2 regions of the Marinobacter sp. RI1 genome follow, and region 1 is predicted to be linked to the other one. Evidence: predicted binding sites of a transcription regulator. Region 1 holds the regulator's gene; the other holds the start of a gene.

Evidence for each region. Region 1 encodes FliA, which starts transcription of late flagellar genes. Its sites were predicted from a motif close to CTAAAGTTTNNNNNNNNNNNGCCGNTAA; they were not measured.
Region 2: a site for FliA is predicted at 4,399-4,426, ahead of ACAM27_RS03685 (methyl-accepting chemotaxis protein). Genes of this name have one in related genera too.

Annotation. Positions count from the first base shown of each region.
Region 1 covers NZ_AP031605.1:3,051,126-3,058,558, forward strand. Annotated here, with positions in the region: gene ACAM27_RS13805 (chemotaxis response regulator protein-glutamate methylesterase) at 1-587, opposite strand, end outside; gene ACAM27_RS13810 (chemotaxis protein CheA) at 621-2,744, opposite strand; gene ACAM27_RS13815 (protein phosphatase CheZ) at 2,763-3,548, opposite strand; gene cheY (chemotaxis response regulator CheY) at 3,570-3,953, opposite strand; gene ACAM27_RS13825 (RNA polymerase sigma factor FliA) at 4,114-4,857, opposite strand; gene ACAM27_RS13830 (MinD/ParA family protein) at 4,890-5,702, opposite strand; gene flhF (flagellar biosynthesis protein FlhF) at 5,776-7,089, opposite strand; gene flhA (flagellar biosynthesis protein FlhA) at 7,145-7,433, opposite strand, start outside.
Region 2 covers NZ_AP031605.1:826,782-834,214, forward strand. Annotated here, with positions in the region: gene ACAM27_RS03665 (rhomboid family intramembrane serine protease) at 1-528, shown strand, start outside; gene ACAM27_RS03670 (hypothetical protein) at 547-2,001, opposite strand; gene ACAM27_RS03675 (SCO family protein) at 2,266-2,835, shown strand; gene ACAM27_RS03680 (methyl-accepting chemotaxis protein) at 2,847-4,370, shown strand; gene ACAM27_RS03685 (methyl-accepting chemotaxis protein) at 4,551-5,852, shown strand; gene ACAM27_RS03690 (HD-GYP domain-containing protein) at 5,849-6,841, opposite strand; gene ACAM27_RS03695 (MHYT domain-containing protein) at 6,835-7,433, opposite strand, start outside.

The DNA of each region.
Region 1 (7,433 bases):
ACACTGTAGTGCCTGGCGGCCGTTTTTCTGGCGGGTTTACGAACCGGCTCGGAGCTCGCAGGGTCTTTACGGGGTTCCGTCGTTACCGGGCGGTGCAGGCGCGAACCGGCGCGCTCGACAGGTTCACGGCGAGGTTCCGCAGCCGGTGCCGCCGGCCTCGGGGCCACAGGCGCCGATCGGGCGCCCGGGCGGCTACCAGCCACATCCAGAATACGCTGGATAAGGATTTTCTGAAGTTGACTGGTGTCCCTGGCAATTTCCTCGAAGTTCTTGGGCAGGAAATCCACTGCCCCGGCTTCCAGGGCATCCAGGGTAACGCGGGCACCTTCATAGGTCAGGGACGAGAACATCAAAACCGGGGTGGGATGTTTGCGCATGATCTCGCGCACGGCAGAGATGCCGTCCATCACCGGCATCTCGTAATCCATGGTGATCACATCGGGGCGCAGTTTTTCTGCCAGCTCGACACCTTCCCGCCCGTTGGTGGCGGCGCCTACCACTTTAATCTGGCCCGAGGCCGTCAGGATTTCCGTCAGCCGTTTGCGAAAAAAGCCCGAATCATCCACGACCAGGACAGAAACTGTCATCCATTTCTCCTACACAATCCCGGAAATTCCTGCTCAGCCGTAGTGCTGCAGGAGGCTCGGCACATCAATAATCAGGGCGATACGGCCATCACCGGTGATGGTGGCGCCGGCCATTCCTGGCGTCCCCTGCAGGGCCCGGCCCAGAGGTTTGATCACCACCTCTTCCTGGCCAATCAGCTGATCAACGACAAAGCCGACCTGTTTGGTCCCCATGGCCACAATCACCACGTGCGCATTCTCCGGCTCGGCCTGACCTGCCGCACCGTGCACCAGCCAGCGCTTGATGTGGAACAGTGGGAACACTTTGTCCCGCACGACAATACACTCTTTGCCGTCGACAATGTTGGTCTTGGTCAGATCCAGGTGGAAAATCTCCACCACATTCACCAGCGGCAGCGCGAAAGACTGGTCACCAAGCATGATCATCAACGTTGGCATAATGGCCAGAGTCAGCGGCACCTTGATGATAATGCTGGTGCCCTTACCCTGTTCGGACATGATATTGATCTGCCCATTGAGCTGGCCGATCTTGGTTTTCACCACGTCCATGCCGACACCCCGACCAGAGACATCGGAAATCTGGTCCTTGGTGGAGAAACCGGCCGCAAAAATCAGATTGAAGCATTCGTTATCGGTAAGGCGGTCTGCCGCATCCTGATCGTACAGGCCCTTCTCGACCGCCTTGCGGCGCAAGACATCAGGATTCATACCGGCGCCGTCGTCGACAATGGACAGCAGAATATGGTCGCCTTCCTGCTCCGCCGACAGAGTCACGGTTCCAGCGCGAGGTTTGCCGGCCTTTTCCCGTACGTCCGGTGCCTCGACACCATGATCCACGGAATTTCTCACCAGGTGCACCAGGGGATCGGCCAGAGCTTCAACCAGGTTTTTATCCAGGTCGGTTTCCTCACCGTGCATGACCAGATTCACTTCTTTCTTCAGACTGCGGGCCAGGTCGCGCACCACTCTGGGGAAACGGCCGAAAACTTTCTTGATCGGCTGCATCCGTGTTTGCATGACGGCAGCCTGCAGATCCGTGGTCACCACATCGAGATTGGCCACTGCCTTGTGCATGTGTTCGTCTTCGCTTTCGGAACCCAGACGCTGCAGGCGGTTACGCACCAGCACCAGTTCGCCCACCATGTTCATGATGTCGTCCAGGCGTTTGGTATCAACCCGAACCGTGGTTTCGCCCGCTGGTGCGGCCTCACGGGCAGGTGCAGGGGCCGGCTTGGAAGCGGCCTTGCTCTCGGCTTTGGCTTCCGCTTTCTTTGGTTCCGGGGCTGGTTCGGCCTTGCTTGATGGAGCCGGCGCAGGCTTGGGCTCACCTGCGGCAGCCCCCGCGCTTGGGCCTGCACCCTTGCCATGCAGTTCGTCCAGCAGGTTCTCGAATTCGTCGTCGGAAATCAGATCGGCGTCACCGGATGATTTCTCCGAGCCACCGCTGGTGTCGATATCTGCCTTGGGCGCTTCATCTTCCGCAGGCGCGCCGGCAAACTGGCCCTTGCCGTGGAGTTGATCCAGCAGGGCCTCAAATTCATCGTCGGTAATCTCATCACTGTCTGAGCCGCCGGCGGATTCTGCCGGGGTGCTCACCTGCTCGTTGCCGACCGGTTTCTGGCCATCGGATTTTTCATCCGCCAACGCGTCCAGCAGCTGCTCGAACTCTTCGTCAGTGATATCGCCCTGATCCCCTTGCTGTCCGACATCCGCAGACGACGGCTCCTGTGCCGGGGTTGGTGCTTCCACCGCCGGTGCATCCTCGGACTCGGGTTTGGCGAGTGCATCCAGAGCTTCAATCAGTTCGTCCGGCGCGGGCGTCGGTTCTTCCCGGTTGCGGACTTCTTCGAACATGGCATTAACGTTGTCCAGCGCCTCCAGCACCACGTCCATCAGGTCCGGTGTTACCTTGCGCTTGTGATTCCGGAGAATATCAAACACGTTCTCCGCAGAGTGGCAGCAATTAACCAGTGCCTCCAGCTGAAGGAAGCCTGCGCCCCCTTTCACGGTATGGAAGCCACGGAAAATGGCGTTCAGCAGATCGCTGTCATCGGGATGCTGCTCCAGATCCACCAGCTGCTCCGACAACTTTTCGAGTATCTCGCCGGCTTCTACCAGGAAGTCCTGCAGGATCTCTTCATCAGCATCTAACGCCATGCGTCACCCTCTTTATTATCAGAATCCGAGACTGGACAGCAGATCGTCCACATCGTCCTGTCCCGAAACTACATCTTCCCGCTCATCGGCCTTGATCTGGGGCCCTACCCCTTTTTCGGCCGATTCTTCTTTTTCTTCAATCTGATGCACTGTGCCGGTCAGTTGATCAACGTGGCTGGCCATCACCACCAGACCAAGAAGGTTGTCTTCCACCTCTTTCACCAACGCGGTGACCTTCTGGATAACCTGACCGGTAAGATCCTGAAAATCCTGAGCCAGAAGGATTTCCGACAGGTTCTGGTACAGACTGTCGGAGTCTGTCGTCAGGCCAGCGAAGAACTTGTCGATGCGACCGTAAAGCTCCCGAAACTCCGCAGGCTCCATTTCACGACGGCGCAGACGCTGCCACTCATCCCGCAGGGAAACCGCTTCATCCCGCATGGCGTGAGCCACCGGCATGCTTTCCTCAACCAGATCCATGGTGCGGTTCGCCGCCTGGCTGGTCATCTGAACCACATAGGCCAGACGGTCAGAAGCGTCGCTCATCTTCGACAGCACTTCTTTCTGCTCGGCATTACGCGGGTCTATCTGGAAGTTCCGGATTGCCTCATGGAGGCTGCGGGTCAGTCGCCCCACTTCCCGATACAGACTCTGATCGCGAACCTCGCTCAGTTCATTGATCAGGGTCATCGCCTTGGCATAATTCCCGGCGTTTACATTCTCGGCCAGGTCGGAGGCCTGCTTTTGAAGCTTCTCCGCCACCTCCGGATCAAGGCCCTGATGGTTCTGTTTGGTATCACTCATGGCGAGCCATCCGACCTCTGGTTACTGGATTCGTTCGAAGATTTTCTCGATCTTTTCCTTCAGCACGGCTGCCGTGAAAGGCTTGACCACATACCCGTTCACCCCGGCCTGAGCCGCAGCCACGATCTGGTCCCGCTTGGCCTCTGCCGTTACCATCAGAACCGGCAGGTTCTTCAGGTTTTCATCAGCACGGACAGCCTTCAGAAGGTCAAAGCCCGACATGCCGGGCATGTTCCAGTCAGTCACCAGGAAGTCATACTTGCCGCTTCGGAGCATGGGCAACGCGGTGTTGCCATCGTCTGCTTCATCCGTATTGGTGAAGCCGAGATCTCGCAGCAGGTTTTTGATGATGCGTCGCATTGTGGAGAAGTCATCCACAATGAGAATTTTCATGTTCTTGTCCAATGGGACCTCCAGTCAGTAACACCCGGAATTCATTCAGCCTTTTGGAAGTCTAGCAGGCTGCTACCTTAAGCGCTTATTGTGTGGTGTTTGCGCACGTTGTAAAGCATCGTTTACCAAAAGCTACACAGCTTGCTGAAAGAGAAACACAGCACCTGGCCGATCAGTCGTTGTCACCATCCCGCCACTCGGCCAGCCGGCTGCGAAGTCGCAACGCCGCCTGGCTGTGAATCTGGCTTACCCGGCTCTCACTGACCCCTAGCACCGCACCGATTTCCTTGAGGTTGAGCTCTTCCTGGTAATACAGGCTCAATACCAGCTTTTCACGCTCAGGCAACTGCTCAATGGCGTCTGCGAGACTTCGCTGGAAAGCGCCTGAAGCAATACCGTCCAGCGGATTATCACTCGCTTCTGCTTCTTCTATCGGCAGCTCGCCGGATTCATTGAGCTCATCAAGACTAAAAAGTCTACCGCTGTTAGCGTCGGCGAGTGAGGCATGATACTCGTCCAGACCAATGCCAAGCTCTTCAGCTACTTCGGCATCCTGGGCCTCGCGCCCGGTACGATCTTCCACCTGCTTGATAGCACTGGCGATTCGCCGGGCGTTGCGATGCACTGAGCGGGGCACCCAGTCGCCTTTGCGGATCTCATCCACCATGGCGCCGCGGATGCGAATCCCTGCGTAGGTTTCAAAGGTGGCACCTTTGCCGGAAGAATAGCGCTGCGCGGCCTCCAGCAGGCCAATCATACCGGCCTGCATAAGGTCTTCCAGCTGCACTGATGGCGGCAGCCGGGCCATGAGATGAAGGGCGATTTTCTTGACCAGCGGCGCATGCTCTTCAATCAGGGCTGAAGGGCTCCTGGCGCCGGCCTGATGGTAAATTCCCAGATTTTTCGCCAATGTCATGTATCCGGTTTTCTTGTAGGACTGGATTCAGATCAGACTTCGACGAGCCGCTCCACGAAGAATTCGAGATGCCCCCTGGGAGAGGACGGCAAAGGCCAACTGTCCACTTTTTCGGCCAGAGCCCGGATAGCCAGCGAGGCTTTCGCCCTCGGATAGGCATCCAATACCGCTTTCTGTCTTTGGACGGCTTTCTTGACGGCCTCGTCGTAAGGCACGATACCTACATATTGTAGTGCCACATCCAGAAAACGCTCGGTGACCCGGGTCAGTTTTTCAAACAGATGGCGGCCTTCCTGCTCATTGCGGACTTGGTTTGCCAAGATACGGAAGCGGTTGGTGCCATAATCCCGGTTCATCAGCTTGATCAACGCGTAGGCATCGGTAATGGAAGTAGGTTCGTCGCAGACCACCAGCAGAAGTTCCTGCGAGGCCCTGAGGAAGCTGACCACCGATTCAGAAATACCTGCGGCGGTATCCACAATCAGAACGTCAATCTGGTCGCCCAGCTCACTGAAAGCGTTGATCAGGCCGGCATGTTCCATGGCGCTGAGCTGGGTCATACGCTGGGTGCCGGAGGAAGCCGGTACAATCTTGATACCACCAGGGCCATTCACCAGCACGTCTTTCAGATCACAATCGCCGCTGAGTACGTCTTGAAGATTTCGATTGGCGGTAATGCCGAGCAACACATCGATGTTGGCGAGCCCGAGATCCGCGTCCAGCAAGACAACCCGGCGCCCCTTCTGGGCCAGGGCGATACCGAGATTGACCGAAACATTGCTCTTGCCGACACCGCCCTTGCCGCCGGAAACCGCAATCACCTGAACCGGATGTGGTCTGCTCATACTGTTATCAGTCTCTTACTACGTTCTTGTACGGGCACGCGTGCCGGTGTTTTATTCTGGTCGCCAACGAGGCTCAGGCACCTTCGGCGACTGTCTGTGCGCTCTGCACGGCCTTAAGCCGTTCTACGCCCAGGCGCACTAACGGAATGGCCTCCGCCCTCTGGAGATCTTCCGGTATCTTCTGGCCATCGGTGTACCAGGCCACCGGTAAGCTGGTCTCCATAACGAACCCGAGCGCTTCGCCCAGGGTCAGGGCCTCATCAATCTTGGTCATGATGCAGCCTGCAAGGCTTGCCATCTTATAGCAATGCCACACGGATTTCATGATACGTGGCTGACTGGTGGCGGAGACCACCAGATGTGTACGGATATTGTGATCGCTGCGAGCCAACTCCGCCAGTTGTTCCTGGTAACCGCGGTCGGCACTGGTCAGGCCGGCAGTGTCAATCAGCACCAGGTGTCGATCCGATAACTCATCAAGAATGTCATCCAGGGAATGGCTCTCATCCACCACACGCACGGGCACATTCAGGATGCGGCCGAACACGAAGAGCTGCTCATGAGCGGCCACACGATAGCGGTCGGTGGTCACCAGTGCCAACGAATCCGGACCATGCTCAAGGACGTAGCGGGCCGCCAGCTTGCCAATGGTGGTGGTTTTGCCAGACCCGGTTGGCCCGACCAGGGCATAGATACCGCCGGCATCAAGCCAGTCTTCGCGACCGGTACGAACGCCGGTCGCCAGCATTTTCAGTGACTGCTTCCAGCCGTCCTCCAGACGCCCGGCCCGGTGCCGACGGGACAGAGAGCCGGCCAGCTCCGCGCCCAAACCGAACTCCTGCAGGCGCTCGGCCAATCGTTGCTGAACTGCGCTGTTGCCGGTCGGCGTGGCAGTTGCAGCCTTACCACTGACCAGATCACGCAGAGAGCTGATTTCGGCACGCATACTGGCCAGTTCATCGGCATAGCCACCGGCGCCGGATTCGCTACCCGCAAACGGCTTTGCCAGCGCTTCATCACTGGGACGTGACGCCGGAAAATCGGCAGTCTCGAAAGACAAGGACGACGCCACGCCACCTGAGGCGCCACTTCCTGCGCGCTTTTCCCGAACCTCACGAATGCGACTGCGGGACCGGTTCAGCTCCTCTTCCAGCCGACGATGCTGCTCGGCCTGCATCTCTGCCAGCCGGGAGCCGTTGGTGGCTTCAACCGCCCTATCGCCAAGACGCTGACGCGCCATGTTTTCGTCGTAGTCGAGTGCCGTCACGATCTCAACACCACCATCAACCCGGCGGTTAGACAGAATAACGGCATCCGGCCCCATTTCGTGGCTTACCTGCTTCAGGGCCTCAGCCATGGACTGCGCAAAAAACCGTTTTACTTTCATGCTGTTTCATCCTCCCACCGGCAAGCACTCTGGCTCCCCGCGATGCTCCGTCGGTTTATTGACCCACAGAAGCGACTATCGTGATCTGTTTGTTATCCGGGATTTCCTGGTAAGAGAGCACATGCAAACGCTCTACCCCGTAGCTGGCAAACTTCGCCAGTACTGGCCGCAAGGGCCCCGAAACCAGCAGGATGGCGGGCTTGCCGAGCATTTCCTGGCGCTGCACGCTGTCCTGAAGGGATCGTTGCAGCTTTTCCACCATGTTGGGCTCAAGCACCAGACCAATGTCATCCTGACCGCCGGATTGTTGACTCTGCTGAACAGACTTCAGCAATAACTGTTCC
Region 2 (7,433 bases), 1.6 Mb from region 1:
GTGAAAGAAGAGTTCTTCGAACCGGAGCAGGAAGAACAGGACGAACAGTTCACCAAGGCCTATGGCCAGGCCATGGCCAGCCTTGGCCGCATGGAGTTCGATCTGGCCCGGCGCCAGTTCGAGGCGTTGCGGGAGCGTTATCCGGAACGGCCCGTGCTGCTCGAGCACCTGTATCAACTGGCTAAATTAAGGCCGGACCTGGACAGCTACCGGATGCGTGCCGAAGAAATGATGGCCGATGCCATCGCCCGGCGGCAGCCGGAACAGATGGTGGATGTCTGGCAGGAGTATCTGAGCAAGGGCGAGGCCTATCATCCGTTGGCACCGGAGGCGCACAATCGTGTGCTGTTCGCCAGCCTGAAACGCCATGATTTCAAAGCCGCAGAGAAGGCGTTTGAACGCATGCGAGCCAAGGCCGAACCGGACATGGTGAATGAAGCCTGCCGGCTACTGGTGGCGGAGTTCGAGAAACTGCAGATGGAGCCGAAAGCGCGCCATTACCGGCAGCTGTTGCAGGTTCACGGCTGAGGCGTGGCAGGCACGCCCTCAGTCTGAAACCTGAAAGCTCGCTTTTGGCCCTTTCAACGGTTGTTGGTTCGCCGCCTGTTCCAGCCAGACATCAATATGCTCGTGGGCCGGATGGTTCACGCAGCGCTTCTTGATGAACGACAGGAAAGCACTGGCTTTTTCCCATTGCTGCAGGCCATTGGCCAGGGCCTGGGCCACAATCAGATAGGCGGGTGCCAGCTGCTCGCTGTCCGGGAAGCGTTTGTGGAAATCCTGCAGTAAACGGATGGCCGCTTTGTGGTGGCCCCGATGGTACAGGGTGCCGGCACACTGCACCGCCAGTTCCGGGTCGTCCAGCTGGAACTTCGGCTCCACCATCTGCAGCGTCTGTAACAGTTGATTCAGCCCGTCTCCATCATGCCGTTGGGCCAGCCAGGCCATAATCCTGGGGTGGTAGCGGTACAGCTCTTCGGCATCATTGCGGGCGGTCAGCAGCTGGTAAAGCTGGCCGATGCGGGCAGGGTTGGTCCGGTCCCGTTTGAGGGCTTCCTTGAGCATGCTCTGCACACGGTCGTAGTTGCCATCCTTCAGGTTCATATCCAGATCGGCATCAAACCGGCTGCTGCGATCCCGCTGGTGTTGGTCGGTTTCCGAGATCTCGTCCTGAAGGTCTGAGGCAAAGCCGAGTTCTTCCTGATACTGGAATAGCAGATAACCCAGCATGTGAAACAGGATCAGGGTAAAGGTACTGTTCAGGAAACCGGCCAGCGGTTGGGCCACCCACATGGGGAAATGATTCACGGCAAAGTCCTGCGCCGCGCCGGAGGCCAGGGTGAGCAGAATCAGGTACCCGTAAAGCAGGAAGTAGGGCGTGCCGATGCGCGAGATCAGCACCGCCAGGTTCATGGGGTTTACAGCTGCGCCGACCGAGCGCTCCATGGCCAGTACCATGATGCTGGCCGGCAGTGCCAGCACTACAAACGCCACCGCAAGCATCATCAGTATCGGCCCGCCCAGCATGGCGGCGGCGCCTACCAGGCCGCCCATAAGCACAAACACCAGCAGTTGCAGCACCACAATGTCAAAACCGCTGCCGGTAAACGCCACCGACACTGCTGGCGGTTTCAGATGGCCTTCAGCGGTGTGATTGATCACCGCATAGGTGTACTTGAACAGCGCCAGCGCCAGCACCAGCCAGATGATCAGGCCAATAATATTGGCTGGCGCCACTACAGGAACCAACGTGCAGATGGCGATGACAATCAGCGGATCGGTGTGGAAGGGGTAACGGAAAAAGGCCCCGACCCGCTGCCAGAAGGGCACCACTTCGGTGGCTGCGCCCAGATAACGCATGGCTTTACTGCAGCGGGGACAAAGCCCCCGACGCTGGCGGGTATCGGCATCCGGCATACAACGGCTGCAGTAGTGCATCTGGCATTCGCCACAATGCCACTTGGCAGGGTCGCCCGGATGGTAATGACAATCGTGCTTCACGTGAGACAGTTCCTGATCCGTCAGAAATCAGCCGCCAATCATGACAGAACTCGACAGTTGCCGCACCCGCTGTGTTCACAGTTGGGTCTCGGTCCGCCTTGTTGTCGTGACGATGGTTATATCTACGCATCTGCCGGGTATGTATGTGAACCCCTGAGCCTTCGCTACGTATCATCACCCTGTAAGGAATATCTCGGAATAACCTTATAAGCCCATGGTTCCTTCAGCCGATAACCTGTTTACCGTTGCTCAGGAGATGACTCAATGCGAACACGTTCTGCGATTACCGGTGTCATCTTGTTGGTGATCGGTCTGTTGGTGTCTTTACCGTTGCTGGGCCATATCACCCGTGATGGCGATTACTACGGCTTCAAAACTAATATTGAAGTACCTCCGTTACCCGGGTATCAGCGTGGCAGCGAGGAGATTCGGCTGGTGTTTTTCGGCTACCAGCATTGCGGCACGGTCTGTCCGCTGCAACTGGTCAACTTGAAGGAGCTTCACGACCGAATGGCCGACGAACCGGTGCGCTTCGTATTTGTAACACTGGATCCCGAACGAGACAGCCAGCAGGAGCTTGACCGGATTATGGCCAGTATGGGCGAGGGTTTTCAGGCCGTCCGGCCCGTATCTCAGGCCGCTGCGCAAGAACTGGCGATGGGGTTTGCCGAATATGCCGCGAAAGTGGGTAACGGTGATCAGTACGATTTCGACCACAGTGCACGGATTTACGCCGTCACCGCAGATAATCGGCGCCATTTGCTTTACAGCTCCCCGGCGCTGGATCTGGCCCGGGTTGAGCAAGACATTCAGCGGCTTCTGTCGCAATTTTGAGGGTTTCAGCCGTGGCAAACAGCATTGCGATTGACGATCTGGCGAAAGAACAGGCGCTGGTAACCGACCGCCAGATGCTCTTTATTCTGTTGGCCCATGTGCCTGTGGTGGGGCTGTGGGTGCCCTGGGGTTATGGTACCCATGGTTTTGCACTGGCGGCTTCGGTGTTGGTGGGTGTGGTGGCACTGGCGGGCTACTACCTGCTGCGGGGCACCCGGGCGAGTTCGGTTCTGTTCGCGGCCTGCCTGATGCTGTATTCGGCCATTATGATTCAGGCCCAGATGGGCCGTATCGAAATGCATTTCCACATCTTCTCGGCCCTGGCTCTGGTGATCATTTACCGGGACTGGGTGCCGGTTGTTGCTGCGGCCGTCACCATTGCCGCCCACCATCTGTTATTGACCGCTTTGCAGCTTTCAGAAGCTGAGGTGGGCGGAATGCCATTGATGATTTTCAACTATGGCTGTAGCTGGGGTATCGCCTTCCTTCACGCCGCCTTTGTGGTGTTTGAGGCCGGCATTCTGGTGTTCTTTGCGGTGCAGATGAAACAGGAGAGACATCAGGCATTTCGCATGATGGCCATTGTCCGCGACTTTGACCGGGAACATGATCTGTCCGGCCGCCTGCCCGCCACAGACGGTAACGCCAGTGCCAAATCCTTCAACGACATGATGGAAAAGTCCTGCGAGCTGATCCGGCAAATGCGAGAGTTCTCGCTGGAGCTGCGTCGGAATTCCGAACAGCTGTTGCGGGCGAGCGAGAGCACTCGTCGATTTGTAGATGAGCAGCAACAGCAGGCTGATCAGGTAGCCACCGCCACCAACGAGATGTCGGCCAGCGTGCAGGAAGTGGCGCACAATGCTCAACTGGCGTCGGAAGCCGCCAGCGATGCGGCGGATTCCGCTTCCGCAGGCAGCCAGGCCATGACTAGTGCCCGAACCATGACGGATGCAACCAACAAGGCACTGGAAGACAGTGCCCGAATGGTGGAACAGTTGGCAGGCAAGGTGGAATCCATCGCGCGGGTTACCGGTTCGATTCACGATATCTCCGACCAGACTAATCTGCTGGCGCTGAATGCGGCTATCGAGGCAGCCCGGGCAGGAGAGCATGGCCGCGGATTTGCTGTGGTCGCCGATGAGGTTCGATCTCTGTCGCGCCGCACTCAGGAATTCACCGAGGAAATTCGTGCCACAGTGGATGAGTTGAAGAACCTGTCCGAGGCCACCACTGCCGCCATGGAAATGGGGCAGACGCGCTCCACAGAATCCAACCGGGCGATTCAGCAAGCCGCGGAGGCTATTAACCGCATTGAACAGGCCATTGATTCGGTCAGCAGTATGAACAACCAGATCGCGGCGGCCTGCGAGCAACAGGCAGCCACGTCGTTGCAGATCAACGAGAACATTCATGCGGTTGCGACCCGTAACGCTGAGGTGGCCAAAGAGGCCGACAGTGTGCAGAACATGGCGGGTGAGCTGGAGAACAGCGTGGTCCGGGTGGACGAGTTGATCAGCCGCTACCGGTTGCCCTGAAAACCCGTCAGAAAAATTGATCTGGGTTCTGCAGGATCTGGCGCATATGCCGTTAATATTGACAGTTATCAAATTCAAACAAGTCCAATAATTCCGACTGCCGGATCTGCGTGAGTAAGAGCTATGTTCCTGTCTGAAAAACGAGCAAAACAACAGATTCAATCTTTACTGGATAACGGGGTGCCCACACGTTGTCCTGACTGGCTGGTGCCACTGGCAGAGTATTTGTCGTCAGTGCGTTCAGAGGAATTGTCGGTGGCTAATGGCGCTGTGGATGTCTCCCGCCATATTTCTGATCTGGGCCAGGGCGCTCTGGAGTTTGACGACCGCATTCATAACCTTGTCGCCAATATTCAGACGTTGTCCGCCGCCATTGAGGAAATGTCGGCCAGTGCGTCGGAAGTGGGTGGCCTGGGCCAGGATGTACTGGAGCAAGCCTCCCGGGTAAATGAGTACACCAGGGAATCCATTTCCGCGCTGGAGGATATGGAGGCGCGTCTGGCCGAGGTGGATATCGCCCTGACCCAGGCCAACGAGGAAATGCGTTCGCTGGCGGAGCAAACCCGGAGTATTGAATCGCTTACCAACACCGTGAATGAAATATCCGACCAGACAAACCTGCTCGCCCTTAATGCGGCGATTGAGGCCGCCCGTGCCGGTGAGGCGGGCAGGGGCTTTGCGGTGGTTGCGGACGAGGTGCGGCAATTAGCTGCCCGAAGTGCGGGGGCGGCGCAGGAAATCAACGGGATTGTCTCGCAGATCATCTCCGGCTCTGAATCGGTCCAGTCCCGGTTGGGAAATTCCGTACGTGCTGTGCAGGCCTCGGGGGAAAGCCGGGAGCGGGTGGCGGAGGTGATACATCAGTCCCGGGAGTCCTCGAACATCAACTACGACCAGGCAACCTCCATTGCCGCTGCGGCCGAGGAGCAGAGTCAGGTGGCCGCGGATATGGCGCGTCAGGTCAGTTCCAACTCTGAAGATTCCGATGCTCTGGCCAGTATTTTCCGGGATTTGATGCAGGCGATTCGCCCACTTCGGGACGACACCGACCGCATCTTCAGCCAGATCCGGTTAACCACTCCCTGTCTCGTGCTGGCCAGTGCCAAGCGTGATCATGTGGTCTGGGTGGACAAGCTCATCCGCTTTGCCGTATTCAATGAAAACTCGATCACTGAGGCGGAAGTGAAGGATCACACTCAGTGCCGGCTGGGCCATTTCCTGGCCAGCGACAAGGCTCAGCCCATGCACCAGCTCCGCAGTGCTGACCGGCTGATTAAGGTGGTTCACCCACAAGTGCATAAAGCAGGCCGTGAGCTTTATAAAACGGCCCAGGAATTTCATCAGAAGAGGATCAGTTCTGATCGCTATTCTGAACTCTCCCGGGAGTTGGTAGCCACACTCAAGTCTTCCTCAGGCGAAGTCATTGACCTGTTGGATGACATGATTGAAGAAGTTCTGAAGCGTGGCGATCTGGGCTGTTAGGCAGCCTCTTCCTGCCAACGCTGGCGCACGTCAAGTATGGCCGGGAGGCAGCGGAAGAAGGCTTCGACCAGTTCCGGGTCGAAATGCTTGCCGCTTTGCTCGCGAATCAAATCCGTTGCCTGTTCTATCGGCCATGCTTTCTTGTAAGGGCGCTCGCTGGTGAGAGCGTCGAAGACATCGGCCAGGGCCACGATCCGGGCAGAGATGGGAATGGCGGTTCCTTTCAGGCCTTTCGGGTAGCCGCTGCCGTCCCATTTCTCGTGGTGATTCATGGCCACTTCCCGCGCCATGTTGAGCAGATCTGAGCCGTCTTCACCGATGATCTCCGCCCCGATTTCCGCGTGGCGTTGCATGATGACCCACTCATCCGGCTCCAGCTTGCCAGGTTTCTGGAGAATGGCGTCCGGAATGCCGATTTTGCCGATATCGTGCATCGGGGCAGCATTGAGCAGGGTGTCAGACCAGGCTTCGCCGAGCCCGGCCTCCAGTGCAATCAGCCGTGAGAAATGGCTCATGCGGATAACGTGCAGGCCGGTTTCGTTGTCCTTGTATTCTGCCGCTCGCCCCAGCCGCTGAACGACGGCCAGCCGGGTCTCTATCAGCTCGTCCATACGCACCAGGGACAGATGATTTTTGACTCTGGCCTTTACAATCGCTGCATTCACCGGTTTGGTGAGGTAGTCCACAGCACCCAGCTCAAAGCCCCGGGCCTCATCATCGGCATCGGACAATGCAGTGACAAAGATGACCGGAATAGCGCGGGTGTCCTGGCCGGCTTTCAGTGCGTTGCACACCTCGTAACCGGACAGGCCAGGCATCATTACATCCAGCAGAACAAGATCCGGTTGCTCGCTGCGTGCCAGCTCCAGGGCCCGATTGCCATCTTTGGCGAACAGTAACCGGTATTGGTCGGAAAGAACGTTGCGCAGCACCTGAAGGTTGGCTGGCTCGTCGTCCACCAGCAACAGGGTCTTGGTGTCGGTCAGCATTGCGAGGCCTCCAGGGTGTTGCGAAAGGTCATCAGAAGTTCGGCAGCTTTTTCCGGTTCGAAGTCATCGAGAGCCTCGTTCATCGCATCGGCGATCTCCCTGGGCAGTCCTGGCTTCAGTTGTTTGATAGCACGCTCCGGAATCTCGCCCTGGCTCAGGCGTTCGATCACTTGTGCCAGCGTTTTCGGGTCTATGGCATCCGGTTCAGTCCAGCTTGCGGGGCGCGTTTCAGAGTCCGCTGCTTGTTCGGTCAGCCACTGGCGTGCCCGATCAAAATCGTTCTGGAGCTCCTGCCACAGGGCCTCCGGCACCGGTTTTTCCGATTTCAGCCGGGTCTCCAGGTTTGCCAGCGTTGCCGCTAAACGCCGGAAACCCAGATTGCCGGCAATGCCGCGAACCCGGTGGGCTTCGGCTGTCGGGTTATCGGGGCAGAGCCGGATTGCTTCGGGTTGATTCTCTGGCGCTTGCAACAGACGTCCTGCCGCCCGTAGGTGTTTTTGGGCGTCCGGCCAGAGCTGCCTGAGCGTGACGGTATCTATCGTACTGTCGTCGACATCATGACCTGCATTGCTCGGTGCCGAAGCCTCTATGC